DNA from 2 places in the Roseibium alexandrii DFL-11 genome. Region 2 is predicted to be linked to the other one. Evidence: riboswitches for the same ligand, from Rfam matches in the RefSeq annotation. Region 2 holds a riboswitch; the other holds the start of a gene.

Region 1 (15,164 bases), 910 kb from region 2:
TGGGGATCAAGGGTGCCGGAGAAGCCGGCACGATCGGCGGCTGCGCGGCTGTCATGAATGCGATCCAGAACGCTCTGAAAGACGGCGCGGGTGTCACCGAACTCCTTGATATGCCCGCAACCCCGCACCGGGTTTGGGATGCAATCCAGGCTGCGAAATAGACACGACTTTATAATTTAAAATGGAATTGCGCCGGATTATTTTCGGCGCTTTTTTTATTATCTGTAATGTTTTGGGGTTGCTCCATTCTCAGGTTTCCGGTCGGTGCTACGCAATTTTAAGATGTCCGCGATATTGGGGAGTTGTAATTCATTTCTAACTCTAGGTTAGATGATCATGAATATTCTTTCTCGTGTGCGTCAGACACTGCAATTTCATCTGAGCGTTGTATTTCTGATCCTTGTTCTAACCGTCGGATCTGTGATCGGCTGGTTAACCTATTCCAGAATGAACGATGTGATAACCGAGGCGTCGCGAAATCTATTCAGTCTAACAAGTACCGAAGCGGTTACTGGACTCGAGCGTCTTTATGCTCCAGCGGAACTGGCGGTGGAGATTATCGCGCTTCACGACATCACGCGCACAGAAACGCTTTCCGAACGCCTTCCGCATATGGCTTTTCTTGCCGGGTTTCTTGATCAGTCTGCCGCGCTCTCCTCTGTTTATATCGGTTACGATGACGGGGACTTCATCATGCTCGTGCCAACCAGCAGTGATGAGGTGCGGGGGCGTTACAGTGCGCCGCCGGAGGCTTTTTTTGTCGTCCAATCGATCGAACGCTCCCCCAATGGCGGGGTGCGGAGCCGTTATATCTTCCTTGATATCGCGATGAATATTCTCGGCGAACGGGAGCAGGCGAGCTTTGCAGGTTACGATCCGCGGTCCCGGCCCTGGTTCGAGCAAGCCAAGGCATCTGCTGACCAGATCAAGACGCGGCCCTATATTTTTTTCACCTCACAAGAGCTCGGGCAAACCATCGCCCTTCGGGCTTTGGGCAGCGGCGCCACGGTTGGCGCTGATATTTCATTGGACACGCTGGCAGCATCCTTGCGGAAAGAGCGGATCACCGAACATACCGAGCTTGCACTTTTTGGGAGTGATCTCGGCATGATCGCACATCCAGACAAGAGGAAGGTCGTGGAAGTTTTGCCACCATCGGCGACCGGAGGGGCGCCTGGTCTTGGCCGCCTCTCGATAGATCATCTGGATGGAACGGTCTTACCGCAGGTGGCCAGAGCAGCCGTTGAGGCGGGGCTGACCGGTGTCGATGACAAAACACTAAATGACCGCCTTGCCTTCGATGGCGAGCCGTGGCGGGTGCAAGTGTCCCCGCTTAAAGTTCGCGGATCGACTCCATATTATCTGGCCATTGCGGTTCCCGAGGCAGAACTTCTTGTCCAGGCACGTCAACTCCTTCAGCAGGGCGGGATTGCAATCGGGATCATTCTGCTTGTCTCCATTCCAATTACGATGCTGGTGGCCCGGCTGGTCTCCAGGCCGGTACAGGCGCTCTCTTTGGAAGCGGAGAAGATACAGCAATTCGATTTTTCTGATCCTGTCGACGTTCAAAGCTTCATCATCGAGATTGAGGACCTTTCCAGGTCAATGGGCGACATGAAATCGACCATTCGGCAGTTTCTGGAAATCAACCGGTCTATTTCTGAAGAAACCGATTTTGAGCGGCTGTTGCAGACCCTGCTGGAGGGAATGGGAAACATTGTCGGATCAGAGCAGGGGGCAGTCTACCTGATCAGTGCGGACGACACTGCCCTTGAACCGGTTGCGGCCATGGGGGTGCCAGTCGACACATTACGCCGCCATCCCTTGAATAATCTCCCACATGTCCTGCGCGAGGCCATTGATCGGGATGACATTCGAGCGACCATTATTGACGGCGAAGCGCTGGCTGTTTGTGGCGGTGATCCAGGTGCAGGGAAGAATCCGGAGCGCAATGCCATGGTTGTTCCGCTGTTTAACCGTAACAACGCGATGATCGGCATCATGACCCTGGTGCAGGAAGCAAAAGCCAATACCTCGTTGATCCGTTTTGTCGACGCGTTGTCTCGGTCAGCTGCCATCGCGCTCGAAACCCGCCAGTTGATCGCGTCGCAAAAGGCTCTGTTTGAGGCCTTTATCCGCATGATCGCCGACGCGATTGATGCCAAAAGTCCCTATACTGGGGGGCACTGCGCGCGTGTGCCCGAACTCACTAAAATGCTGGCTGAGGCCGCCAATGCCGCAGACCACGGGCCTTTCGCTGATTTGAAGCTGACAGATGACGACCGGGAAGCCATCCATGTGGCCGCGTGGTTGCATGATTGTGGCAAGGTAACCACACCGGAGTATGTGGTCGACAAGGCGACAAAACTGGAGACGCTGTATGATCGCATTCATGAAATCCGGATGCGTTTTGAGGTTCTGAAACGCGATGCGGAAATCACCTATTGGAAAGGTGTTGCCAACGGTGATGACCTGAAAGACTTGGTTGAACAGCGCGACGAGCAGCTGGCAGCGCTTGATGTGGACTTTGCCTTTGTGGCCGAATGCAATGAGGGCGGCGAGTTTATGTCACCCGACCGGCTTGACCGGCTCCAGGAAATCGCGAAGCGGACCTGGACCCGAACGCTCTCAGACAGGGTCGGGATCAGCCACGAGGAACTGTATCGCAAGCAGCAAACTCCTGAGCCGGACTTGCCGGTCCGCGAGCCGCTGCTTGCAGATCGGCCAGAGCACGTTCTTAAGCGCCGGCCAGAGGATCTCTTCGCCGCAGACAATCCCTGGGGCTTCAAGCTGGACCAACCGGAGCACCTTTATGATCGTGGGGAGCTCTACAATCTCTCAATTGCGCGTGGCACCTTGACCGCTGAGGAACGCTACAAGATCAACGATCATATCGTGCAGACAATCATCATGCTGTCGCGGCTGCCGTTCCCATCTTACCTGCGCCAGGTGCCTGAACTTGCAGGGGGGCACCATGAAAAGATGGATGGAACGGGCTACCCGAAACGCTTAAAGGGCAGCGAGATGAGTTCATTCGCACGGATGATGGCGATAGCCGATATCTTCGAAGCTCTAACCGCCGCCGACCGGCCCTACAAGAAGGGCAAGACCGTGTCGGTAGCGCTCAAGATCATGGGCTTCATGGTCAAGGACGGGCACATCGATGCCGAACTTTACGACCTGTTTCTAACTTCGCGCGTCTGGGCCGACTACGCATCCAGGTTCATGAAGCCGGATCAGATCGACGAGGTTGATGTTGCAGCTCTAAGGCCGGACAAAGCTGAAAGTCGGGCTGTTGGATGACAAGAGATATTGGTCGCGCGGATCATTTGTCCGCACGACCCTTAAAAGCAATCAGTTGCTGTAGATCATGTCGGCAGGAATGTCCGCGCTGGCGTTTTCTTGGAACCAGCGGGCTGCACCCGGGTGCCATTTCATCACCGTGTTGCGGTCCCAGAACTCCGGCAGTGTCGAGCGGGCGGCCTTGTGAGTTTGGACCATACGACCGTTATCGGACATAACGGCTTTTACTACGCCATGGACGAATGTCTCGGGAAGGTCACAGTTTGCAATCGCAAAGTTCCACATGGAAACGGAGCGTGCCGGGCTTTCCAGAGTGGTGTAGGTGTCGTCTGCAATGTCAAAATCTGCCACCGGGAATGCTTCGGTGATTTTGGCCTGCTCTTCTTCCGTGAATTCTATGATATTGATGTCGGTCTGTACCTCAAGCTGGCTCACCGCTGGAACTGGAACGCCGGCTGCAAATGCGATCACATCGAGCAGACCATCCTGCAATTGAATGCCAAGGTCGGACCAGCCCCCGTTGCGCCTTTCAAACTTCACGCCCAGCTCTTCCATCATGCGTGGGAAATAGGTGTCAGACGTCGAGCCTGCCGGTCCAAAGCCAATTCGTGCACCTTCAGGAATGTCGGCAACAGACGTAATACCGGATGAGCTCTATGCCGTAATGGAGAAAGGCGTCTGATACATCGGGAACATGGCGCAGGCTTTGTCCATCTTCAGGCCCGGCGCAATCGGGTTGGAGCCGGCAATGGATTCTGCAGCGGGTCCCATCGTTGTCATGCCAAACGGCAGATCGCCGGAATGCACGAGCGCCATGTTCTGCATCGGGCCGCCCGTGACTTCTGCGCCGCCGGAAACGCCGAGTTCCTCGCCAGCGATGTTTGCCCAGCCAGTTCCGTATCCAAAGTAAGTTCCGCCTTGTGAGCCGGTTCCAACTGTAAAGCTCTCCGGCCAGCCGGTTTTGTCCACGCTGTGGTTGTCGGCAGCAGCAGGGAGTGCGGTCATGGCGGCGATCACAACGGCGCCGGTAATCAGATTGAATTTCATGTGTTCCTCCGGGTCTTGGGCAAGGCCTGTTGTCTCGCCCCGCAGCCTCCTTCGCGGGGTAGAGACATGGCTCTCACCGAAAGAGCAGCCTAATCAGATCGCTTCAGTCGACACAGTTCGCAGAGATTATATAAATTTTATGAATAATAACTGTCACGCAGAGAGGGCCAGCTGCTCCGTCTGTTGGTGCAATATCTCAAGAAATGCATCCCGGGCCGTATCTCTCGTGTCTCTGACCAAGGCAACGGAAAGCGCAAGCCTGGTTCTGGCCGATCCGGACGGCAAATCCAGGGAGACAAATTTCACGCCGCCGACTGCGAGCCGGGAAATCCAACGCGGGACAATGGCTATGCCGACCCCTGTGCTGACCAGATTGACGATGGTTTGTTTTTCTTCGGCAATTTGCGCAACGCGTGCGCTTAAACCAGCTTCCAGAAACAGCTTTATTGTCAGATCGTGACTGTGGGGCCGCGATCCCTTGTCCGGAACGATGAGGGGTTCGTCCGCCATGTCCTCAACCGAGATTTTTTTCTTTGCAGCCAGCGGATGGCTGCTTGGAACCGCGACGACAGCTGTCTCATGGAACAGGGACTTCAACATCAGCCGCTGATCAACGATTTCAGGTGGGCGGACGATTGCAACATCGAGACGCCCGGTCAGCAAACGCGGCAAGAGCCGTATTGTTTTTTGCTCCAGGAGCTGGATATCAACACCGGGATACGCCTCCCGGAAATGAGGGATTATCTGCGGGATCAGACCAACCGCGGCGCTATCAATGGCTCCAATGCGCAGGACCGATGTCTTGTCGCGTTGGCTTTCGCGAAATGACGCCTCCAATTTGTCGACTCTCTCCACGATGTCTCGTGCGGCGGCCAAGAATTCACTGCCAGATTGCGTCAGGACAACGCTGCGGGTTGTCCGGGTAAGCAAACGGCTGCCAAGACTGTCCTCCAGCATTTTGATGTGCCGCCCCAAAGAAGCTGGAAGAATGTTCAGTTTTTGAGCAGCTCTGCCGAAATGCAGCGTATCTGCTACAGCGATGAAGCACCTGAGTTGACGAAGTTCCATATCGCATCTCGATTATATTAATTTTTTATATGATTAAATTGCTATTGCTGCAACCACATGGAGTTGCGAACTATGGGAAGAGAACGGCGGTCTTTGAGCGTGGGCACTCAGCCCTTTTCACGAAAATAGGAATTTGAAATGCGCACTTACCAGATTGCAGCCATCCCGGCAGACGGCATCGGGCCTGAAGTGATCGAAGCGGGTGCTGAAGTGTTGGCCGCGCTTGGTCAGCGGGCAGGTGATGTGGATTTCAAACTGACCTTCTTCGACTGGGGATCTGAGCGGTACAAGAAGCATGGCGAGATGATGCCGTCTGATGGCCTCGAACAGCTTAAAGCTTTTGATGCGATCTATTTCGGGGCCGTCGGCGCACCGGATGTCCCGGATCATATTACCCTTTGGGGGCTCCGCTTGCCGATCTGTCAGGGGTTTGACCAATACGCCAATGTCCGGCCGACGAAGATTATTCCCGGCGTAACGTCCCCGCTGCGCGGCGTTGGTGTCGGAGACCTGGACTGGGTGATCGTGCGCGAAAACTCGGAGGGCGAGTATTCGGGAAATGGCGGGCGGGCGCACCGCGGACTGCCGGAAGAAGTTGGCACGGAAGTCGCCATCTTCACCCGTGTCGGGGTCACGCGGATCATGCGGTATGCCTTTCAGCTTGCACAATCCCGTCCGCGTAAACTGCTGACCGTGGTGACCAAATCCAACGCGCAGCGGCATGGCATGGTCATGTGGGATGAGATCGCCGCCGAAGTCGCGATAGAGTTTCCGGATGTGACGTGGGACAAGATGCTGGTCGATGCGATGACCGTGCGCATGGTCAAGAACCCAAAAAGCCTCGACACCATCGTTGCGACCAATCTCCATGCGGACATTTTATCCGACCTGGCAGGTGCCTTGGCTGGAAGCCTGGGCGTCGCTCCCACAGCCAATATTGATCCTGAGCGCCGCTTCCCGTCGATGTTCGAACCCATTCATGGATCGGCCTTCGATATCACGGGCAAGGGGATTGCAAACCCGGTCGCAACCTTCTGGACCGCGTCGCAGATGCTGGACCATCTGGGGGAGGCAACGTCTAGCCAGCGTCTGATGACAGCGGTTGAGCGCGTCTGCGACGCAGGCATTGTGACGCCCGACGTTGGGGGCAAAGCCACCACCCGGGAAGTCACCGAGGCTGTTATCCGGGCGATCCACGGATCAAACGAGTAATCTGGCAGACAAGCCTTTTCGGTCTCCGTCTGCCAGTTGCCCTATGACCTCCGGCCACTGTTACTCCGCCGGCATTTCCTGTGGGACGCTGCCGTTGCGCTCGTATTCCCAAATGTGGCCTTCAAAGGCTCTGAGGCGTTTGTAGACGGAGATCAGCTCGACGATCGTGGTCCAGGCGTTGACTAGATACTGGAACGAGTTTTCGACCTGGGAGAACGCGCGCACGATCTGCTGCATCACGCCCAAGGTGATGGCTCCGGTTACGATTGTCGGTCCGAGCGCAATGTAGGGCACAAGAACTGTTGCCTGTAGGTAAGACCATTTGGCGATGTCAAAATATAGGTAGTGGAAGAACAGCCGGAAATAGTTCTTGCGGACATGGCCAAAGAGTTCATCGACCGACGGTGGATCGGCGCGCTCTTCATCGTCTTCGCCGTACACGAGTTCTTTCCGATAGGCCGCTTCGACCTTCTGGTTGTTGAACTCCAAACCCGGCAGCTTCACTCCGACAACAGCCAACAACACCGTGCCGGACGCTGCGGAGATAATCGCGACATAGACAAGGGAATGAGCAACCGGGCCAATCCAGGGCAATTCGGTCACGTTGGCCGAGAGCTCCCAAAGGATCGGCAGAAACGCGATGAGTGTCATGACGGAGCGCAGGAATGAGACGCCGAGGCTCTCCATGATTCGCGCAAAGCGCATGGTATCTTCCTGAACGCGTTGGGAGGCACCCTCAATGTGACGAACCACATGCCAATGGGCCATATAGTAGTCGTTCATGGCTGTACGCCAACGGAACACAAAGTGCTTGGTGATGAAGTCCAGTATCACCGCAACGACCACGAAAATCGCGGCGATGTACAGGAACGTCATCAATTCGCGCATGTATTCGCTAAAGGTGACCGAACCCGGCTCGCTCAAGGCTCTTTGAATAAGATCGTAGAAACTGCCGAACCATTCGTTGATCTCGACGTTCAGGTTCACCTGGTACTGGGTGGCGCCGAGGATGACCACCGAGATGATCCAGGCCCAGAAGAACCATTTACGGTTCAGAAAAAACGATCGGAACATAGGGCGGCGCCTTTCGAATCGGGTATTTTTTATAAGTATAGGAGCACGTAACGGCAGGGGCAGGTATGTGCCGGGTTTTCAGTTGCTTTTGAAGAGGAAACGTTGCTCATACACGCCGATTTTATCGGCAAGCCCTGTTTAATCTGCCAAGGCCACGCGCGAGATTGCAAAAATTGAGGCCGGGGTAGATACTGGTCTCTCACTTCTGAAGCGATTTGCACAAATCTTGTCCTGGGTGCTCGGCAGACTAATTGGGATCTGTTTGCGGCGCTTTTGCCTTCACAGTTCTGTTATTCTTTTTCAACTGGTCCGTGGCGTGGAATGCGCTGGGTCTATGCCAGTGTCTGGATCCGATTTATGGCGTCAAAAAAATCCGCAACCCAGCTGTCCCGCGCCCCAGCGCCAACGGGAATGACACGGCAGGCTCCGCTCATCGGAATTGGGCTCAAACTGGCCTCGACCATTGTGTTCTTTGCCATGGTGACGGTGCTCAAGATCGCCGCGGAACGTGTGCCAATCGGCGAGCTCGTATTCGCGCGGAATTTTTTCGGTGTCTTTCCAGTTCTGATGATGGTGGGGGTGCGCGGGGAGCTTGGCCTTGCGTTCCAGACGCAGAACCCCAAGGGGCATCTTCTACGCGCATGCATCGGTTTGACGGCCATGGTGTGCATGTTCACCGCCTATGATCTGCTGCCGCTGCCCGATGCAACGGCCATCAACTTTGCAACCCCCCTGATCGTTGTTGTTCTGGCCTTTTTTATGCTGGGCGAAACTGTCCGGATCTATCGGTGGAGTGCGGTTGCAGTTGGTTTTGCCGGCATCCTCGTTGTTTTGTCACCGCATCTGGGGGAGGGGGATTTCGACAACTCCGCCACCTTTGGAGCCGTCGTCGGATTTATGGGCGCTGCTTTTGCGGCCCTTGCCATGATCACGGTCCGGAGGCTGTGCGTCACCGAGCGCACCTCGACCATTGTCACCTGGTTTTCCCTGTCCGCGACCGTGATCTCGCTTCTGACCATTCCAGCCGGTTGGATCTGGCCGGACCAAGCCTGGATCATCCCGGATATGGAGACAGCGGCTCTACTGGTGATGATTGGCCTGTTCGGCGGTGTGGGGCAGATCCTTTTGACCCAGAGCTATCGCTATGCGGATGCGTCGACCATCGCGCCGTTTGATTATGTGAACATGCTCTGGGCGATCCTGGTTGGCTGGGTCGTCTTTGCCGAGGTCCCGGTCCTTGAGGTGATTGTGGGAGCGGTGATCGTCATGGCCGCCGGGATCTTTGTGATCTACCGGGAGCACCGGCTTGGCCTCGACCGGACCAAGGACCGCCGGGCATCGACACCGTCCAAGTCTTGAAGAGATACCGCGCTGTTCCAGGTTTCTTTATCAGAACGCCTTGAACGTTATGATCGACTTGGTGTCCTGGATGCCGTCGATCGGGTGCACCTTCTCATTGACGAAGTGTCCAATGTCAGTGCCGTCTTCGATATAGAACTTCACGAGAAGATCATAGTCACCGCTGGTAGAGTAGACTTCCGACGCGATCTCGGCATCCGCGATTGCATTGGCAACCTGATAGGTCTTGCCGAGCTGACATTTGATCATCACGAAAAACGGGGTCATGGGGGCTCCTGCGGGCAAAAACGAACTGTGCCCCGACATCGCCTATCTCAAACAAACAGTCAATCGGCTGTTGGCGCTTGAACCACCGCAACTGCCAAGTGGGGCTTGAAAACCCCCGTCTGCCTTAGTAGACAGAACTTGTCTCATGGGGGTGCCCGGCGATTGTGGATCGGGCTGAGAGGCAAATGGCCAACTCCTAGAACCTGATCCGGCTTGTACCGGCGGAGGGATTTGAGATCATGACTGATCTTTCACGTAAAATGCGAAGAATGATGGCGCTGGGGCTTTGTTCTCTGAACCTGAGAAAGGGCCTGGCATGAGCTTGTCGATTGCCGCGAGCACGCAGGACCTGTCGCCGGAGACGGTCTTTTCCTTGCTGGAGCGGGTGCGGTCAAAAAGACCGCGCGTCCATGCCATCACCAACACGGTCGCGCAGGGTTTTACGGCCAATGTCCTGTTGGCGCTGGGCGCAGTGCCTTCCATGACGATCGCACCGGAAGAAGTTCAGAGCTTTGCAGCGTCTGCCGATGCGCTTCTGATCAACCTCGGAACACTGGACAACAGCCGGCGTTTGACGATCCCGATCGCGATTGATGCGGCCAAGGAGGCAGGCCGGCCTGTCGCCATTGATCCGGTCTTCGCGGATCGGTCACCGCAGCGCTGCGCATACGCCAAAGAACTCTTGCAAACGCGGCCGTCTCTTGTCCGGGCGAATGAAACAGAGATGGCCGCGCTCTTTGACACGCGGGCCGATGTCGATGCTTTGATCTCGGAGGGAACGGTGTTTGCCGTAACCGGAGAAGAAGATCAGATCGAGGGTCGGGGCGACGACTACCGGCTGCGCAACGGTCATCCTCTTTTGGCCCGAGTGACGGCCACCGGCTGTGCGGGGGGCGCGGTCCTGGCAGCGTTTGCGAGCGTCGAGCCAGATACAGCGCTTGCCGCGGCATCAGGCCTGTCCGTCTTCAACATAGCGGGCGAAATCGCCGCTTCCCGGAGCGGGGGACCTGGCAGTCTGGTCGCAGAGCTGCTCGACACGCTTTACAGCCTGACGGCCCGCGATATCGAAAGCCGTCTTCAAATGGGCTGACACCCATTCCAATAGTATTGTGCGGAGGGCACCATGACCGCAATCGCGGTGACAATAGCAGGTTCTGATTCTGGCGGTGGGGCTGGCATTCAGGCGGATCTGAAGTCTTTTTCGGCAAATGGTGTCTACGGGGCGAGCGTCTTGACTGCGCTCACGGCACAAAACACCCTCGGGGTGACGGCGATCCATGATGTGCCTGTCGAGTTTGTACGCGCGCAGATCGATGCGGTCTATTCGGACCTCGCCGTGACGGCCACAAAGATCGGTATGCTCTCGCAGGTTCCGATCATTGAGGAGGTCGCTGACGGTTTGAAGCGCCACCAGACCGGGCCGGTAGTTCTGGACCCTGTGATGGTGGCCGCGTCCGGCGATCCGCTCCTGGCTGAAAGTGCGGTCGCAACACTGATATCCAAGCTGGTGCCCTTGGCCGACATCATCACGCCGAACCTTCATGAAGCAGCCCGCATGCTGGAGGGCGAAGTCGCCCGCAACGAAAATGACATGCAGAGCCAAGCCAAACAGCTGATCGACCTCGGGGCGAAGGCTGTCTTGTTGAAGGGTGGACACGGCGATAGTGCGGAAAGCGCTGACCTTCTAACAACAAGAAACGGCGAAAGTCTTTGGCTGCGCGAAGACCGCATTGCGACGGACAACACCCACGGCACCGGATGCACGTTGTCTTCTGCAATTGCTGCTGGACTGGCCAAGGGCAACGCGCTGGGCGACGCTGTGTCCAGTGCCAAAGCCTATATCCAAGAAACGATCCGGCATGCCGACGAACTCAAGATTGGACAGGGCCATGGACCGGTCCATCACTTCCACGCGTTTTGGGAGGGCGCACAATGAGTGATGCATTGAAACACAAAAAGAGCGTCAGCCGCCGGGATTTGCTTGCAGGCGGTGCCGTTGGAAGCGCGTCGGTCCTATCTGCCCCAGCGGTGATGGCACAAGGTGCGGTCACCGAATGGAAGCTGGTGACATCCTGGCCGAAAAATCTGCCTGGCCCGGGTGTCACGGCGCAGCGGATCGCTGATCAGGTCGCGTTGCTCTCAGGTGGTGCGTTCAAGATCCGTTTGTTTGCTGCTGGCGAACTTGTGCCGGCGCTCGGCGTGTTTGATGCCGTCTCAAATGGCACTGCGGAAATGGCGCACACAGCCTCGTTCTTCTGGCAAGGCAAGATCCCAGCCTCCGTCTATTTCACCGCGGTCCCCTTCGGTCTGCTCCCGCATGAACACATCAGCTGGATCGAGCAAGGCGGCGGGCAGGCGCTTTGGGATGAGCTTTACGCGCCTTTCGGCATCAAACCGGTGATGGCGGGTAACACCGGCGTGCAGATGGGCGGCTGGTACAAGAAACCGCTCCAGAGCCTCGATGATCTGCGAGGCCTCAAGATCCGGATGCCGGGGTTGGGGGGAGAAGTGATGCGCAGGCTTGGAGCCGCTCCGGTTGGTTTGCCACCGGGCGAGCTGTTTCAGGCGCTCCAAACGGGCGTCCTGGATGCGACTGAATTCCTGGGGCCCTGGTCGGACCGGGCCATGGGGTTCCAGAAGGCCGCGAGATACTATTATTCACCCGGTTTCCATGAACCGAACGGGACAGGCGAGGCGCTGTTCAATCAGGCGGCTTATGATGCTTTGCCCACGGAATTCCAGGCAATCTTAATAGAAGCGTGCCGCGCTGAGAATGGACGAGCGCTTGCGGAAAGCGATTGGGAAAATGCCGGAAGCCTGAAGTTGCTCCAGCAAAAAGATGGCGTTGAGGTCCTTCCCTATCCGGAAGACATTCTTGAAGCCTTGCGCGTAACGACTGGAGAAGTGCTTCTGGACACCTCCCGTCAGGATCCGATGAGTAACCGCATTTATCAAAGCCATCAGGCCGCTTTGAAGCGTCTTTCGCCCTGGAGCGATATTGCCATGCGGCGGTTTCTGAGCGCGCGTGATGGATTTGTCTGACCTGCAACTATGGCGAGTGTCAGCGTAGATGCGGCTCGACCTGTGTTGATTGCAGTTTCGGCTCGTGAAGTTCGAAACTCCATATGTATCGTGTCTGAAATGCGGGTATCTGAACCAAAGACATATCCGCATTTTTGACATTTGAGTTGCTTTTTTACTTCATTCAGTTGGCCACATCATGGGCGCCAGCTGACATCCGTATGGCGTTTTTTGATCTACCGAAGACGCGATTCACTCACGAGATATCACTCCGGGTTCACGCAAAACTCCCGTATTCCCTAAGGTTATCTGTGACAAGATAGCAACGGAAGAAAAAGAAACACCTCTCCGTGTGACGTGCTGGTAATGTGCCTAAAATGTGTGCATTTGTATGGTTGGCCTCGGTGGCCCTCCAAAAGCAGGGTCTCATGATATGTTTATCCGGCTACGAGCACTTGGTGTGTGCACCGGACCTTCGTGAAAACCCTTATATTGCACCGCAGCAGGCGTGTGCGCTGCAATTATAGATCGCATTTCATGGTTGAAAGGCAGCCGTTTCTTTTAGACCCTGCAGTCAGTGTCAAATTCCTCCCGGGGGGGAGGAGGATTGGGAGAAACGTAAAAATGCGGGCAACCAAGAAAATCGTACTTATGACGTCGACGGCCATTGCAGCCTCGATCGTCGCAAGTGCAGCCTCTGCGGGCGGCTTCGCTCTGCGCGAGCAGAGCGCCTACTACCAAGGGACTTCATTTGCCGGTAACGGTACATCCAGTTCGTCGATATCGTCCATGTTCTGGAACCCGGCAACCATCACGTCGATGGACGGCAAGATCAACTTTGAGGCTCACAACGCCTTCATCATTCCGAAGGCGGATATCACGGGCTCAAACACCGTCCCGAACTCATTGACCTCGCCAACTGGTCTGATCACGACGTCCTTCGACACAGGTGACATTGGTCATGACGCCTGGATCCCAGCATCCTATGCGTCTTATAATCTCAGTGACCAGGTTTATCTCGGCGTTGCAATCAACGGTGCGTTCGGTCTGTCGACAAAGCCAAATGACAGTAACTGGACAGGCGCGGGCTACAACCGGTCGTCCAAGATCTTTTCGATCAACCTCAACCCGGTTGTCGGTTACAAGATCAATGAGATGTTTTCGGTCGCGATCGGCCCGCAGATTCAATATGCGGATGTTCGCCTGACCAACGCCTCTTTCTCCCCGACCATCCCGGGTGCAACCCTGTTTCCAGGTCAGCAGCTCGATGGTGACGGTGTTGGTGTTGGTTTGACCGCCGGTGTCACGATCAAGCCGACGGCGACGACAGAAATCGGTATTGGTTACCGTTCTGCGATCTTCACAGACATCGACGGCACCATCGCCGCTCCGAACCCGGCCAACCCGTTCACGACGGCCGTAACGGATGTGAAAACGGTTCTGGCGACACCGGATATGATCACGCTCTCGGCTAAGCAGAGCATCACCGATGATATCCGCGTCCTGGGTACGTTCGAATGGACAAACTGGAGCCGTTTGAAAGAACCGCAAATCACGGCCGATGCCACTGGCGCAACCGTGACCACGCTGCCGTTCAACTACAATGACGGCTATTACCTCGCGGTCGGCGGTGAGTACGACTTTAATGACAAACTCACTCTGCGCGCCGGTGCGGCTTACGAGTGGTCTCCGATCGACGATAAAATTCGCTCCGCACGTCTTCCGGACAACGACCGTATCTGGCTGAGTGCGGGTGCCTCCTACGTCTTTAACGAGCACTTCTCGTTTGACCTTGGATACACACACATCTTTGGCACAGATACCGACCTGAACCTCGTTCCGGGTCATCAGGACTACAGCGCTTCAAAGGGCTCCCTGACAGGATCCGTCGACTCCTCCGTCGACATTCTGACAGCTTCGGTCCGTATCAAGTTCTGATCAGCTGCCAGGCTGGTTCTGGAAATTAGGCCGGCCCGCGATCGCGGGCCGGCGTTTTTTGTTAGAAAGCTGCCGGATAAAGTCCGCCATCCATCAGAATGTTCTGCCCGGTGACATAGCCGGCGTGCCGGGAACAAAGAAAGGCACAGGTCTGTCCGAACTCCTCGGTCGTTCCAAAACGGCGTGCTGGGATTTCTGCAGCCTGGCTTGCACGAATAGCGTCGACTGTCTGTCCGGATTGTTGTGCCGAGCGTTCAAACCCACCCTTCAGCCGGTCAGTATCCATTTTGCCCGGCAGCAGATTGTTGACCGTGACACCGTGCGGAGCCAACTGGCGGCACACGCCTGCCAGGAATGCTGTGAGACCGGCACGGGCGCCGCTGGAAAGGTCCAGGCCTTCGATCGGCATCTTTACGGACAAGGACGTGATGTTGACAATCCTGCCAAAGCCCCGGTTTTTCATTCCGGGTGTGACCGCCTGGATCAGTTCGATCGGGGTCACGAAGTTCTGGATGGCACCTTCCAGCAAGGCAGAGCGGTTGAGTTCTGAATAATCCTTGCGAGGCGGGCCGCCATTGTTGTTGACCAGTATGTCAGGCTCTGGGCAGGCCGTGAGAAGCGCCGCTTGTCCTTCCGGTGTGGAAACGTCGGCAGCGACAACACTGACTTTCACCTGAAAAGTGTCCGTCAGATACGCACGTGTTGCTTCCAGAGCGTCTTTGTCGCGTCCGTTGATCACCAGATCACATCCGGCCTCTGCAAGCGCCTCTGCGCACCCTCTGCCAAGCCCGCGGCTTGATGCGCACACGATCGCCGACTTGCCGCGCAATCCCAAATCCATGATTGATCTCCCAAATTAAGAGGATGTGGTTCGC
Region 2 (15,164 bases):
AGACACTTCCGATTGGCTGCCCGCAACAGACACTATGGCACTTGCGACCATCACGGGGCTGGAAGCTGAAGTTGCGACCTTGAAAGCACGTCTTGCCCGGGCGGAACCGTCCGTTGCCGGTGAACTCGACGCTGAACGAACAGAGACTGCGCGGGCCCGGCTTGCAGACCTAGAGGCCCAACTCGTGGATACTGAGGCGAATTTCATAACCGCTCAGGCGGAAGTGACACGGCTTTCCCTGCAGCTGGACGCAGCCGACATCAAAGACAGCGATCTTCAGAAGCATTTGACCGAGCAGTTGGAAGCGCTGGCGACAGAAAACGCGCAAAGACTTTCTCAGCTAAAAGACAAGGACCGCACGGTCAATCGGCTAACTGGGGAGATTAAGAAGCTTCGGCAGGACCTTTCCGCCACCTCTGCCCTTGCGCAGGTGCGTCAGGATTTCCGGCAACTGGTCGCACAAGTGTCAGCGGACCCGGCCGACAAAAAGAAAGCCGCTGCCAAACCCTCCAGCAAAACAGCCGGCAAATCGGCATCTGTGTCGAATAAAGCTGGTGACATGAAGCCCAAGAGGAGAACGCGCCGCACTGCCGCTGGTGCCGAAAAGCCAAACACAGCGCCTCCACCAACTCCCAAAGCGGCAGAGAGTTCGTCTACCACAGACATCGCCAACGCGGCGGAAGCCCTTGTTAGCCGGATTGTTGCGTCGACCCGAAAAAACAAAGAGTCCTCGAGTGACAACGATCAAGTGCCCCCGGAAAAGACAGATCCGCCGACTGTAAAAAAGCCGAAACAGCGGCGGACCGCCGGAGCTGTCTGACAAAAGCTCTGCTGCGACAGAATACGTCAATTTGTATGCGTTTTGAATTTTTGAACTTACTGCCTACCGGACCGATACCTCATGCTTATTGAACGCCATAACGCCATTCTCGAACTGGCCCGCCAGATGGGTCGTGTCAGCGTGGACGACTTGGCGAAAAGATTCGAAGTCAGTCCACAGACCATCCGAAAAGACTTGAATGAGCTGTGTGAGCGCCGTCTTCTCGCACGCACGCACGGGGGAGCCTTGCTCTCATCTGGTATTGAAAACGTCGGCTATGAAGCAAGGCGCATCATCTCCAGTAAGGAAAAGGCTGACATCGGCTCCAGTGTTGCTGCACTCATTCCCGACAATGCGTCTATTTTCATCAATATCGGCACGACAACTGAGGCGGTCGCACAGGCACTGTTGCAACACCACGGGCTGATGGTGATCACCAACAACCTAAATGTCGCCAGCTTGATGCGGGGTTATTCCCAGATTGAAGTGGTTGTTGCCGGCGGGGTTTTAAGGCATGCGGACGGCGGAATTGTCGGAGAAGCCGCGGTTGATTTCATGCGCCAGTTCAAAGTGGATTTTGCGGTGATAGGCGCATCCGCCATTGATCCGGACGGGTCTTTGCTCGACTACGATTATCGCGAAGTCAAAGTCACCAAAACGATCATGGAAAATGCTCGGCATGTGATCCTGGCGGCGGACAGCACCAAGTTTGAGCGCACCGCGCCCGTCCGGGTTGGCCACCTCTCGCAAGTTACAACGCTGGTAACCGACCGTTGCCCGAGCCCGGAATTCGCGACGATTGCAAAAGACTCAGATACGCAACTTATCGAAACTGAAAACCTGCCGGCCATCTAGAAACGGGCAAGTGGTAAGGCTTTTCGAAACCAGCCACTAGTGACCAGTTTAAAAATAGACCCTAGATATCGAGAGAAAGTTGGCACGCCCAACGGGACTCGAACCCGTGTTTCCGCCGTGAAAGGGCGGCGTCCTAGACCGCTAGACGATGGGCGCGCGGGGCTTGAAAGTTGTTTGTTCCAAGCCGAGGTCCGTGCGTATAAAGGGGGATAGAGCAGGACGCAAGCCCCCTTGGTCATTTTTTTGAAGTCAACCGGTCTATATCCACTACCGGCCTACGAAAACCGTCCGGCCCAATAATTTTCCATCTTGCGGATCAAACCGGAGCAAGGCGGTGGTGGTGCCTTCACGCACGAGAACGAGCATAATCCCTTCTGATATCGTTGCCTGCAGAACTTCGGCATCAGCACCGACATTTAGGGTTTCAACGATTGCGGCCTCAGATGGATCCGCCTCATAAGTGTTGATCTTGTAAAGGATTGCTGCAAAGACAGCGATAAACCCGGCAAACATGATCAGGGACGACCCGAGCAACAGGCGCTTCAGTTTTGCCTGAACGCGTTCGGTCGCAGGATCTAAAGGGGCATCTTCCGGACCTTCATCCCGGAAATCAGGTTGAGACATGACAGACAATTCCCAAGACGATCCGGCCAGCTTTGACGCGGATTTCATTTTAACGGTTGATCCTGAGGACGCCGGGAAGCGGATAGACGCCGTCCTTGCATCGCATTTGGAAACATTGAGCCGGAACAGAATTCAGTCACTGATCAAGGCGGGCGACGTTTCCATCGGAGGCGCGAAAATAGGGGAGCCGAAATACCGGGTCAATGAAGGTGACGAGATTACTTTGCATCTTCCTGAACCGGAGGATCCGGATCCCAAAGGCGAAGACATTCCGCTCAGTGTGGTTTTCGAAGATGCACATGTCATCGTAATCGACAAACCGGCTGGGTTGGTCGTTCACCCCGGCGCCGGCAACTGGACCGGCACACTGGTCAACGCCTTGATCCATCATTGCGGCGACAGCCTGTCGGGAATAGGCGGAGTGAAACGTCCCGGCATTGTTCACCGGATTGATAAAGACACGTCAGGTTTGCTGGTTGTCGCTAAAACAGATCAGGCACATCAAGGGCTCGCAGCACAGTTTGCCGATCATGGCCGGACAGGACCTTTAGAGCGCGCATACTCCGCACTTGTTTGGGGCGCACCTTCCAGCCTCAAGGGTACGATTGATGCCAATCTGGCCCGTTCTCAGGCAAACCGGCAGAAGATGGCGGTTGTGAAAACGAGCGGGCGTCATGCAATTACGCATTGGCAGGTCAAGGAACGTTTCGGCGCCGCGGACCAACCTCCACTTGCCTCGCTCATGGAGTGCAGACTCGAGACAGGCCGAACTCATCAGATCCGGGTCCATATGGCGCATATTGGCCATCCACTGCTTGGCGACGATGATTATGGCTCCGGCTTCAAGACAAAAATCAACCGGTTGGAAGAGCCATTAAAGAGCCTTGTCGGCGGCTTCACCCGGCAAGCTTTGCATGCTGGACTGTTGGCATTTGAACATCCGGTTTCAGGCGAGACGCTGCGCTTTGAAAGCCCATATCCCAATGATTTTGCAAATCTTTTATCCGGATTACAAAAATTTTAGAAAGCCAATTCGCATTGAAGCCATGCAATCGGCTAAATTCAACCTATATCAGTTGTTCGCGTGTGCCGATTGGGCACGCATTGTAACTTGGTTGCCTCAGCCAAACGCCTGCGCTCTGCGGGGCAAAGTGGGAAACCGGGTGATTTCGACGAGAGGGGGTGCATTCAATGGCCCAGAACTTACCGACACTCACTGCAGGGGAAGGCGGACTTAGCCGCTACCTTGATGAGATTCGCAAGTTTCCGATGCTTCAGCCGCAGGAGGAGTACATGCTCGCCAAGCGGTACAAGGAGCACGAAGATCCGGAAGCTGCAGAGCGCCTTGTAAATTCACACCTGCGCCTCGTTGCCAAGATCGCCATGGGTTATCGCGGGTATGGTCTCCCGATTGGCGAGGTCGTATCCGAAGGCAACGTTGGCCTCATGCAAGCTGTTAAACGTTTTGAGCCCGACAAAGGGTTCCGTTTGGCGACCTATGCTATGTGGTGGATCAAGGCTGCCATCCAGGAATACATTCTCCGTTCTTGGTCACTCGTCAAAATGGGGACGACAGCCAACCAAAAACGCCTGTTTTTCAATCTGCGCCGCCTGAAGGGCAAGATACAAGCGCTGGAAGAGGGCGATCTGAAGCCGCACCAGGTACAGGAAATCGCAACCCGTCTCGGCGTTTCGGAAGAAGAAGTCGTGTCGATGAACCGCCGCCTCGGCGGCGACGCAAGCCTGAACGCACCGATCCGGGCGGAAGCAGATGCTGGCGAATGGCAGGATTGGCTCGTCGACGAAAGCGATAGCCAGGAAACCTTGCTTGCCAATCAGGAAGAACTCGACATGCGTCGCAAAATGCTCAGCGACGCGATGGACGTTCTAAATGATCGGGAACGCCGGATTTTCGAGGCCCGCCGCCTGTCGGAGGACCCAATGACGCTGGAAGATCTTTCCGGAGAGTTTGGTGTCAGCCGGGAGCGCGTGCGGCAAATCGAGGTCCGTGCTTTTGAAAAGGTTCAAAAAGCGGTCCGGAACAGTGCTCGCACGCTTGACCAACAACCAGCCGCGTAAGCGTCTGGAACATAGATTTACTGAAACGCCGGGCAAAACGCCCGGCGTTTTTTGTCTGCGGGTCCGTCTGAGCTTGCTCCTTGGCGCCTTACCACCCTAGGGTCAGACCACTGCTGGTTAGTTTCAAGACATCAGGCACCAATGGCGTTTCGGATAGACCCTTTTTTTTCACGGCGCGGTTTTGTTGCGCTCACCGCAACCATCGTCCTGATTCTCATGACCGGGCTTCGGATTGCCAATCCGGACTTTCTCGTTGCTGTTCGGGAGCTCACATTCGATTACTATCAACGTTTCAGTCCGCGCGAGTATATGCCCGCCCCAGTTCGGATCGTTGACATTGACGAGACCTCCATCACCGAAATCGGGCAATGGCCGTGGCCACGCACCAAAGTTGCCGAGCTGGTTGAAATCCTGACTCAAATGGGCGCAGCCGCCATTGCATTCGACGTTGTTTTCGCTGAACCGGATCGAACGTCGCCAACACAAATCCGTGCGTCCCTTCCCCCCGAGACGCCAGCGAGTGTTCAGGAAGCTTTGCAACAGCTGCCGGACAATGATGAACGTTTCGCCGCGACAATAGCCAGCGCACCGGTTGTTCTCGGCTTCGCGATCTCGGATCAGTTAACCGGCCGAACGCCTCTGAAAAAAGCCGGCATTGCCTATGGGGGAGCAGATCCTGTTACGATCCTGCCGCCCTTCCCAGCCGCAGTCCCCAGCCTCGACGCACTTCAACAAACAGCGAGCGGAATTGGATCGATTTCTGTTTCCCTCGATGATCGCGATGGCGTCATCCGCCGCATTCCGTTGATTACGAGCGACGGGACCAACGTTTATCCCGGCCTGATCACAGAGGCCCTTCGGGTGGCCCAGGGAGCAAGCGGCTTGATAGTCCGAACGACCAGTGCCAGCGGCGAAGTGGACAGCGGTACTCCGGCAATAACAGACGTAAAGATCGGCACCTTTGAAGTTCCCACAACAGCTGCAGGGGAGATGTGGATCCATTACACACCGGACAGATCAGATCGATATGTCCGCGCGATGGATTTTTATGAACAAGAGAAACACGGCGAACTTGCACCGTTGATCGAAGGGCAAATTGTACTGGTCGGCACGTCTGCAGCAGGCTTACGAGATATCCGCGCAACTGCGATCGGCGAACTGGTTCCTGGTGTGGCAGTGCATGCTCAGGCACTAGAGCAAATCATCAGCGGTCAGTTTCTGACCCGGCCAGACTGGGCGAGTGGTCTGGAGACACTCACGACATTTTTGATCGGTGCGGTCTTCATTCTCATGTTGCCCATTATCGGCAGCCTGGGAACAGCCCTGCTTGGCGGCATAGTCGCTGCGGTGCTGATTGGCGGTTCTTTCTACTTCTTTTTGGAGAAAGGCCTTCTCATCGACCCGATATACCCAAGTCTGTCGGTGTTTCTTGTCTTCGCAGCAGCAACGGTCATGCTCTATTTTCTGACCGAGCGTGAAAAACGCTTCGTCCGGCAGGCATTCAGCCAGTACCTTTCTCCGGATCTCGTGACACAGCTGGAAAAAGCGCCGGAGCAACTGACATTGGGCGGTGAGATACGGCCAATGACTATCCTTTTCATGGACATTCGCGGTTTCACGCCAATCTCCGAGCAACTGACGCCGACAGAGCTCGTCACCTTCCTCAATACACTACTTTCTCCGTTGTCCGATGCCATCCAGGCCGAAGGAGGAACGATCGACAAGTACATCGGTGACAGCATCATGGCGTTCTGGAATGCGCCGATACCCGTGCCAGACCACGCGGAAAAAGCCGGCCGGGCCAGTCTCGCCATGCTGAGGATTGTCGATGAACTGAACGAGAAAGACGCATTCGGTTTCAAGGCGCGCGGATTGAAAGCACAGACAGTTCAGATCGGCATAGGTCTGAACAGCGGCGATGCCTGCGTTGGCAACATGGGCTCAGAGCACCGGTTCAATTATTCGGTGATCGGCGATTCGGTAAACGTGGCATCAAGAATTGAATCAAGTTGCAAGGCAGTTGGCGCAGATCTCCTCGTCTCGGAAGAGACAAGAAATCAAGCTCCGGAGCTGGCCTACCTGGAAGCCGGCGAGATTTCACTCAAGGGCAAAAGTGAAACCGTCACACTGTTTGCGCTGATCGGCGACGAGGACTACGCAAAATCCGAGGACTTTCAGAAGCTATCTCAAACTCACGATGCACTTTTAAGTGCGATCGAAGCAGGCAATGCAAAAGCCGCACATGGTGCTCTCACCGCATCCCAGCAATCCGCAGCACGGCTCAGCAGCTTTTACGCCCCGTTTGCCGCTCGGATTGCGGACCTCCCCTTGGCGCAAAATGAAAGCAGCGCGGCATCCTGAGACACCGCGCTGCCGATTTCCGAGTGGTCCGTGGTGATCAGCGGATCTCGACCGCATAGGTATCGACAGGAACCACTTTAGAAATCAGGTCATTTTCAGCCATGAACTCAGCAAAACGCTGATAGCGGCCTTCATCGAGGGCTGCAGGGCGTTTTGCGAAACGCGGGAGCGTATCGGCCCAGGCGCGTTTGTTCAGCTCGTCATTCAGGTTCGGGTAGGCTTCGATAAACGCATTCCAAGCCTCGTCCGGATGGTTCGTAAGGAAAATCGTGGCCGCTTCGATGGCTGCCATGAATTTTGCGTAGCGCGGATCATCCGTCTTGTCCTTGTGAACAACGTAAATCAGCTCGTCAAAAATCGGCACACCGTTCTCTTCCGGATAGAACGCCTTGCCTTCCTTGCCTTCAATCTCAATCTGAGTGAGTTCGAAATTCCGGTAAGCACCGATGACCGCATCGACTTGACCGGACATCAGCGACGGTGACAGAGCAAAGTTGACGTTGATCAGCTCGACATCGTCGACACTGAGGTCGACGGACCGCAGCATCTGGCCGAGCATGGCGTCTTCAAACCCGGACACCGAGAATCCAATCTTTTTCCCCTTAAGGTCTTTCAACTCCTTGATCGGACCGTCTTTGAGAACGATCAGGGAATTCAATGGTGTCTCTACGAGCGTACCGATCCACTTGAGCGGAAGTCCTTCCTCGATCTGGGCGTGTAAGGTCGGCTGATAGGAAATGGCAATGTCCGCCTGGCCCGCTGCAACCAGTTTCGGCGGCATCGCGGGGTCGGCGGGTTCTATCAATTCGACATCCAGACCTTCCGCCTCAAAGAACCCCATTGCTTGAGCGGTGATCAGCGGCGCGTGGTCGGGATTGGTGAACCAATCCATCAGGACCGTTAGCTTTTCGGCAGCCTGCACAGGTGCTGACGCAAAAAGAGTGGCTGCGAAAGCGGCAGAGAGCAGTGTTTTTTTCATTCAATCCTCCAAGGAAAAGCAGGTCAGTCTTCAACCTGCCAAGGAACAAGAAACCGGGTGAAATGGTCTACAGCGAACCGCAATAACAGAACCATGAGAGCAAGCAGGATCAGCGCGGCAAACATCACATCGGTCTGCATCCGCGCGTTGCTTTGAAGCATGATGAAAGCGAGCCCGCCCTTCGCGCCGACCCACTCTCCGACAATCGCGCCGATTGGCGCAAAAACAGCAGCGATCCTCAAGCCAGAGGCCAAGGCAGGCATGGCAGACGGCAGCCGGAACACCCAGAGTTCCTTGAGGCGAGACACACGATAAAGGCGGCTGAGGTCAGAAAGCCCGGGATCAAGGCGGCGCAGCCCATCATAGAACGTGGAGGTCACGGCAAAGAAGATCACCAAAACCGCCATGACAATTTTGGAGGCAAGGCCAAATCCGAGCCACAGAACGAGGATCGGCGCGATTGCAAAAACGGGCAAGGCCTGGGTAACGAGGATCGTCGGCATGATCGCCCGTTTGGCAACGGGAAACACCCAAATCAGGATCGCCAAAAGGCACCCTGCAGCGACCCCAAAGACGAATCCGAGAAGTGTCTCGGAAAAGGTAATGCTTGCATGGTGCAGGAGAAACAGGCCCTGGTTCTGAAACGCAACAAAAACACGCTCAGGACCAGGCAGCATATACGGTGGGATTTCAAAGAAATGGACCAAGGCCGCCCAGATAAGAACGGCAACCGCCACACCCGCACAGCGTTTTAGTAGAAAACCCAAAACCCTCATAATCTGCCGCTCCTGCACAGAAGGGCATATGGATATTTGGTTTTATAGACGGCACACAGCTGATGTGCAGCGTGTGCCCGGCGCATAAGCGCATAAGCAGACATAAGGATCTCCTGCCTTCGGCAAAGCCGAAAATGACACTGGAGATCCGGGAAGAGGCTAAGGTTTCCGTCCCTTCGCCGGCATGACCCGGATCAGGTTCTAAGGGTTCGGCGCGTTGCCATCTCAGTTCCGGAAACCGGAACACCCCTCGGACCAAGCGGGACAATGCCCCGCCAATTTACAAATTGCAAGAGAAACTGCCGACCACCGGCTAAAACGCAAGATGGCTGGATGTGTTTAGCCGGCTTGCCAGGCAGAGACTGCCTTTTCAACGGCATCTTCGCCGATCGGGCCCTTCTCGAGTGTGAGAATGCCGCGTTTGCCATTCTCATAAAGCATCGGGATGTCGATCCACCCGCGCTCACGCAGAAGGGCCAAATTGCGTTGTTGCTCATTGGGCAAGCTGGAAAGGGCGATCCAGAAGAAGCCAGGAGAGACCTTGACGGAAGCCCCGATCAACGCATCGCCGCGCGCTTCCTCGGTCGGCTTCATGACCAAGCCAGGAACGTTAACGATATCGCCACCGGAAAACCCTTCTGGTAGCTCATATTTGATTTCAACCAGGTGGCTTGCCGGAAGGGACGTATCATCGTTGGGCTTGATGCGGATATCGACTTTGATATCCCGCTCAGGAATTTCGACGGCAGCGGAAAGAACAGACTGCGCTTCACCGCCAAGATCGGTCTCTTCGCCAAGTGTCCAGATGACGGCACCTTGAGCCGCGGTGCCGGTTGAGCTGGCATCTGCCCCTTCCTCATAAAGGATGGAACGTTGCGCACCGGAAGCAGGCACCTGAGCTGCCGGGGCCGGTTCGGTTTGCTCTGGGCTCACTGCTGCTAGACTGTCCGGCTGAACGCCCTGGCTTACACCGGCACCGTCCGTTGCCGGAGTATCGACATCGGCGGGCGGAGTGCTTTCCACATTCGTCACGATCGACGGCTGAGCAACAGTCCCCGGCGCGGTGTCTTGCGGGTTGATGGTCGTAGTTGTCACTGCGCGCGCATCAGGTGCAACCACATTTGCATCGGTCTCATTCAAAAGACGATCGGTGTTCTTGCTCGCATCGTCTGCATCTTCCGAGGATGCGGACACGGTGTCTTCGACGGGTGCCGCTGGTTCCGTAACAGCCGTTTTTTCCGGCTCTTGTGAAACCGCCGGTGCGGCGTCGGTGAAAGTTTCCTCAGACGGCGCAGACAAGAAGAAATAGGCGGCGGCCCCAAGCACCAGGACGGCAACCACGGCAGCAGCTGCAATCGGCACTGTCCGGCTTTTTTCTTCCGAACTTCGGAGTGCTGCAGAAGCAGACGATCTTGAACGGCTGGCGCGGGGCGTTACTGGAGCGTCCGTTAAACCCGCTGTGCTGGTCTGCGGTTGAACCACTTCATCTTCAAAGAGAGGTTCTGTTTGAGACACTTGATCATCCGAGACCGGACCCGGTTCGACTGAAACAGGGTCATAGCCCGGATGTGTCTCAGGTGAGGATATTGGGCCTTCCGGCTCCGTCAGACTTGAACCAGCCGTACCTGACAGAGTCGAGGCTTGAGGCTGGCTTTCATATGAGGCGTCGGACGAAGGAACACTTACAGGCTCTTCGGCTGGATAGGCAGACGGCTCCGGAGATGTCACCGGCGGTGCTGGTGGAGCCGAAGTCTCAACTGGAGAAGTTGTGGCGGCTGCCGGGACCGACGGCGCGGGCTCCGGCTCGCGAACCGGCGGTGCAGCTGGTGTGGCAGGCGCCTGCGGTGCGGATGGCTGCAATCCCAGGCTTTCTCGAGCGGCTTCCGCCTCGACCTTCCGGATTGCCTCTTCCAGGCGAAGTTGCTCTGCCGTGATTTCCGATGGCGACAGCGGCGGCTCGTAGGCCTTGAGCTGATTCACGATGGCATTACGCGCACGGCTGTAAACGCTTCGCCGCGCTGCACCGTTGCTTTCGGGCAAGGACGCGATCGTTTTCTTTAATATCGAATAGTAATCAGCCATCTTCCTGCCTACCGGCCAACTGCACTCCTGCGTCTCCTGGATCAGATTCGCGACTTCTTCGTGACTTGTACCAAGTTTTCGAAGAGATTTTCGCCTACCAGATCGCGCGAGACGCGCACAATTGTCGTTCCATTTTGCTTTTGATGCCGGAGATCCCGGACTTCAAAAGCTGTCGAGTGCGTAGCGATTCGCAACGCACTCTAAGCATCTTTAATATTGTCTTGTTTACGTCAATTCGCTCAGTCTTGGAAAGGATTCTGCACAAGAATTGTGTCATCACGTTCCGGACTGGTCGATAAGATCGCTACCGGTGCACCGATCAGCTCTTCAACATGCCGTACATATTTGATCGCTTGCGCCGGAAGTTCAGCCCAGGTGCGCGCACCTTCAGTGGATTCTTTCCAACCCGGCATGCTCTCATAGATCGGCTTGACCCGTTCCTGTGCGCCTTGCGACGCTGGAAGATAGTCGAGGCGCTCGCCGTCGAGTTCGTAGCCAACGCAGATCTTGATTTCCTCAAGACCATCCAGAACATCAAGCTTGGTCAGTGCGATACCATTGATACCGGACGTACAAACGGTCTGACGCACAAGAACCGCATCGAACCAGCCGCAGCGGCGGCGGCGGCCGGTCACCGTGCCGAACTCATGACCACGCGTCCCAAGAAACTCACCAACCTCGTTTTGTTGCTCGGTCGGGAAAGGCCCCTCACCCACACGCGTGGTGTAAGCCTTCGTAATCCCAAGGACATAGTCGACGGAACCTGGCCCGAGACCGCAACCTGTCGCGGCCTGTCCGGCAACAGTGTTGGAAGATGTCACGAACGGGTATGTACCATGATCGATGTCGAGAAGAGCCCCTTGAGCCCCTTCGAAGAGAATCCGTTTGCCTTGTCGGCGTTGCTCGTCGAGCAAGTACCAGACCTTATCCATGTAAGGCAGAACCTGATCTGCGACACTGGACAGCTCTTCGAAAATGGCGTCCGCTGAGACTTCGTCCTGCCCCAGACCCCGGCGCAAAGCATTGTGGTGGGTCAGAAGCCGGTCGATTTTCGCCGGAAGCGTTGTAAGGTTTTTCAGATCCATCAAACGGATCGCACGGCGGCCAACCTTATCTTCATATGCCGGACCGATACCGCGCTTTGTTGTGCCGATCTTGGTGCCGGTGTTGGAATTTTCGCGAAGCGCGTCCAGTTCCCGGTGCAAAGACAGGATCAAGGTTGCGTTTTCAGCCACCCGCAGGCTTTCAGGCGTAACAACAACGCCTTGCTCGCCGAGCCGCTTGACCTCTTCGGCCAACGCATGGGGATCCAGCACCACACCATTGCCGATCACAGACAGTTTGCCTGGACGAGCCACACCGGATGGCAGCAAGGAGAGCTTGTAGCTCACACCGTCAATGACGAGTGTATGTCCAGCGTTGTGTCCGCCCTGGAACCTTACAATGACATCGGCTTGTTCCGACAACCAGTCGACAATCTTGCCTTTGCCTTCGTCACCCCATTGCGAACCGACAACAACCACATTCGCCATCTAGCTTTTGCTCTCCTAAAGCAGGTTCGTGACGTCCTTGACGCCAACACAACAAGCCCCGGACAAGTCCCCGGGGCAAACGGCGCGGACTATAGACAGGATTGGTTGGCCGCGCGAGTCTTCCCGGCCATTTAATTGAAGAATTGCGCAAGCTACCGATCAAACTCTCCTCAATTCCGGTGCTTGTTCATTTTATCGCTGCGCAAGACAAGCCTGCGCATCCAACATTCGCTCGGTTTTCGGGTGTCGGGAACCGAAAACACATGGTACCCGGTAGACATTCACCTGGTTGGAGCTCCCTCATGAAATTGCAGCATTGGATCTTGCTGATTTGTCTCGGCGCGATTTGGGGAGGATCGTTTATCTTTGCCAAGGTTGCGGTTGCCGAGATCCCTGCGTTGACCCTGGTGTTTTTCCGCGTCGCATCCGCCTGTCTCGCGCTTTGGCTTGTGCTCTGGGCCCAAGGCACTTTGGAGCAGTTTCCCTTAAAGATGGCGGCCTCGTTTCTGGCTATGGGCCTCTTGAACAACGTTATCCCGTTTTCACTGCTCTTTGCCGGACAGACTGTGATCGGGGCGGGTCTTGCGTCTATCCTAAACGCGACGACACCGGTCTTCACGGTTTTGGTAGCCGGTGTCCTGTTCCGCCAGGAAACTCTCGGCATTCACAAGATTGCCGGTATTGCTCTCGGAATCGCCGGCGTCGCAACGATGCTCTCCGGCAGCTTGTCCGGCATAGTCTCAGACCCTTTGTGGGCTCAGGCGGCATGTCTGGGAGCAGCGCTATCCTATGCCTTTGCAGCGACCTTTGCCAAACGCTTCAAAGGCCTCCCGCCCCTGATCTCGGCAACCGGTCAATTGTCCGGATCAACCCTGATCATGGCCCCGATCGCTCTGTTCGCATCCCGTTCTTGGAGCGTAGCGGATCCAAGCGTCATTGCCTGGCTCAACGTTCTCGCCCTCGGGATCTTCGCGACTGCACTTGCTTACCTGATGTACTTCCGGCTTCTTGCAGAAGCGGGAGCAACCAACGCTTCACTGGTCACGCTACTGGTGCCCGCCAGCGCCTTGTTTTTTGGATGGCTTTTATTGGGTGAAGAATTGTCGGCGATTCAACTGGCCGGCTTCGCACTCTTGTTAAGTGGGTTGGTCGTTCTTGATGGGCGGCTCTTCGCCCGTTTCAAACCAGTATCCACATCAGCAAAATAGCGAGCGCCCGGCTGACATCTCATCCGGGCGCTATTGGTGTCAAAAGCGAAGCGGCTTGACTTGCTTCACATGGGAGACCGTCTCCAAGCGGGCCATGACCTCTTTTGAGACCGGGGCATCCACTTCAACAAGACATATCGCTTCCTCTCCTGGCGCTGTCCGGCCGAGGTTGAAGGTCGCAATATTTACCTCGTTGTTACCCAGTTCCATTCCAAGGTGGCCGATAAAGCCCGGTTTGTCTTCATTGGTGATGTAAAGCATGTGCTCGCCGAGCTCAGCTTCCATATTGATGCCCTTCACCTGGATGATCCGGGGCTTCCCGTCAGCGAACACCGTCCCGGCGACGGAGCGGCTTTGGCGCTCCGTTTCCACAGTCAGGCGGATGTAGGTCTCATACGCCCCCTGTTTGTCGCGCCGGACCTCTTCGATCTGCATGCCCCTTTCCTTCGCCAGGATGGGTGCAGAGACCATGTTGACGGTCTGTAAAAGCGGCGTCAGCAAACCAGTGAGTGCAGCCGACGTCAGTGCCTGAACGTTCATGTCGGCAACTGCACCGGCATATTCCAGGCGAACGCGCTCAATCCCGGTTTCAGTAAGCTGTCCGGCAAAAGACCCCAACTGCTCAGCCAACCGGACAAAAGGCGCCAGTTTCGGCGCCTCTTCTGCCGTAATTGACGGCATGTTGAGCGCATTCCGGACGGCACCGCTCAAAAGGTAATCACACATTTGCTCGGCAACCTGCAGAGCAACGTTCTCTTGGGCTTCCTCCGTTGAGGCTCCAAGATGCGGTGTGGACACGAAGGTCGGCGCGCCGAAAAGCACATTTTCCTTGGCCGGTTCATCGACAAAGACGTCGAAAGCAGCGCCCGCAAGTTTCCCGCTATCAAGCGCATCACGGACGGCCTGTTCATCAGCAAGACCGCCGCGGGCACAGTTGATGAGGTAGGCCCCGTCCCGCATTTGAGCGATCGCGGCAGCATCAATGGTGTTCCGCGTCTTGTCAGTCAGCGGTGTGTGCAACGTGATGAAGTCCGACCGAGAGAGAAGCCCATCCAACTCCACCTTCTCGACGCCGAGCGCCAGTGCCCGTTCCGGCGTCAGGAAAGGGTCAAAGGCAATCACCTTCATCTTGAGACCGATACCCCGCTCGGCAACGATCGATCCGATGTTTCCGCAGCCGATCAGGCCCAAGGTTTTGCCGGTGATCTCGCGGCCCATGAACCGGGACTTTTCCCATTTGCCGGCCTGGGTCGACGCATCAGCGGCCGGTATTTGACGGGCCACCGCCATCATCATGGATATCGCATGTTCGGCCGTCGTAATGGCATTGCCGAAAGGCGTGTTCATCACGATGATGCCACGTGCCGTGGCCTTGGGAATGTCAACATTGTCGACGCCAATCCCTGCACGGCCGACAACCTTCAGGTTGTCCGCTGCAGCGATGATCTTTTCCGTCACCTTCGTAGCAGAGCGGATTGCCAGGCCATCATACTGACCGATGATCTCGCGCAGCTTTTCCTTGTCCTTGCCAACATCGGGCAGGAAATCCGCCTCCACACCGCGATCCTTGAAGATCTGTACGGCAGCTGGAGACAACTTGTCAGAAATCAATACTTTCGGGGCCATATGAGCCTCTCCTTGACATCAATACCTGTCCGGGCAGCGTACCACCCGGCATTGGACTTAGTTGTTCAAAGAACAGGCTCAGGCGGCCTGAGCGTGTTTCGCTTTTTCGGTTTGGAAGGCCCAGTCCAGCCAGGACGTCAGCGCTTTCAGATCACTGGCCTCAACGGTTGCACCTGCCCAGATCCGAAGGCCGGATGGTGCATCCCGGTAAGCGCCGATGTC

What was found. A riboswitch is a leader RNA that binds a small molecule or an ion and turns the genes downstream of it on or off. The one in region 2 is predicted to bind thiamine pyrophosphate.
Region 1: it holds a riboswitch for thiamine pyrophosphate, as region 2 does, so the genes downstream of both, SADFL11_RS00630 (hydroxyethylthiazole kinase) here and SADFL11_RS21015 (ABC transporter permease) in region 2, are expected to answer to the same signal.

The regions. Positions count from the first base shown of each region.
Region 1 covers NZ_CM011002.1:131,402-146,565, forward strand. The annotation lists gene SADFL11_RS00590 (xanthine dehydrogenase family protein molybdopterin-binding subunit) at 1-161, shown strand, start outside; gene SADFL11_RS00595 (HD domain-containing phosphohydrolase) at 337-3,303, shown strand; partial or broken gene SADFL11_RS25505 (TAXI family TRAP transporter solute-binding subunit) at 3,355-4,350, opposite strand; gene SADFL11_RS00605 (LysR family transcriptional regulator) at 4,504-5,418, opposite strand; gene SADFL11_RS00610 (tartrate dehydrogenase) at 5,557-6,630, shown strand; gene SADFL11_RS00615 (putative transporter) at 6,691-7,704, opposite strand; gene SADFL11_RS00620 (DMT family transporter) at 8,062-9,063, shown strand; gene SADFL11_RS00625 (Lrp/AsnC ligand binding domain-containing protein) at 9,094-9,330, opposite strand; TPP riboswitch at 9,468-9,578, shown strand; gene SADFL11_RS00630 (hydroxyethylthiazole kinase) at 9,647-10,420, shown strand; gene thiD (bifunctional hydroxymethylpyrimidine kinase/phosphomethylpyrimidine kinase) at 10,454-11,266, shown strand; gene SADFL11_RS00640 (TRAP transporter substrate-binding protein) at 11,263-12,372, shown strand; gene SADFL11_RS00645 (OmpP1/FadL family transporter) at 12,976-14,289, shown strand; gene SADFL11_RS00650 (SDR family oxidoreductase) at 14,351-15,130, opposite strand.
Region 2 covers NZ_CM011002.1:4,523,014-4,538,177, reverse strand. The annotation lists gene SADFL11_RS21055 (coiled-coil domain-containing protein) at 1-820, shown strand, start outside; gene SADFL11_RS21050 (DeoR/GlpR family DNA-binding transcription regulator) at 902-1,675, shown strand; tRNA gene SADFL11_RS21045 (tRNA-Glu) at 1,756-1,831, opposite strand; gene SADFL11_RS21040 (hypothetical protein) at 1,943-2,299, opposite strand; gene SADFL11_RS21035 (RluA family pseudouridine synthase) at 2,298-3,323, shown strand; gene rpoH (RNA polymerase sigma factor RpoH) at 3,491-4,378, shown strand; gene SADFL11_RS21025 (CHASE2 domain-containing protein) at 4,520-6,739, shown strand; gene SADFL11_RS21020 (ABC transporter substrate-binding protein) at 6,777-7,718, opposite strand; gene SADFL11_RS21015 (ABC transporter permease) at 7,742-8,494, opposite strand; TPP riboswitch at 8,649-8,755, opposite strand; gene SADFL11_RS21010 (hypothetical protein) at 8,834-10,576, opposite strand; gene SADFL11_RS21005 (adenylosuccinate synthase) at 10,816-12,108, opposite strand; gene SADFL11_RS21000 (DMT family transporter) at 12,411-13,316, shown strand; gene serA (phosphoglycerate dehydrogenase) at 13,356-14,942, opposite strand; gene SADFL11_RS20990 (phosphoserine transaminase) at 15,021-15,164, opposite strand, start outside.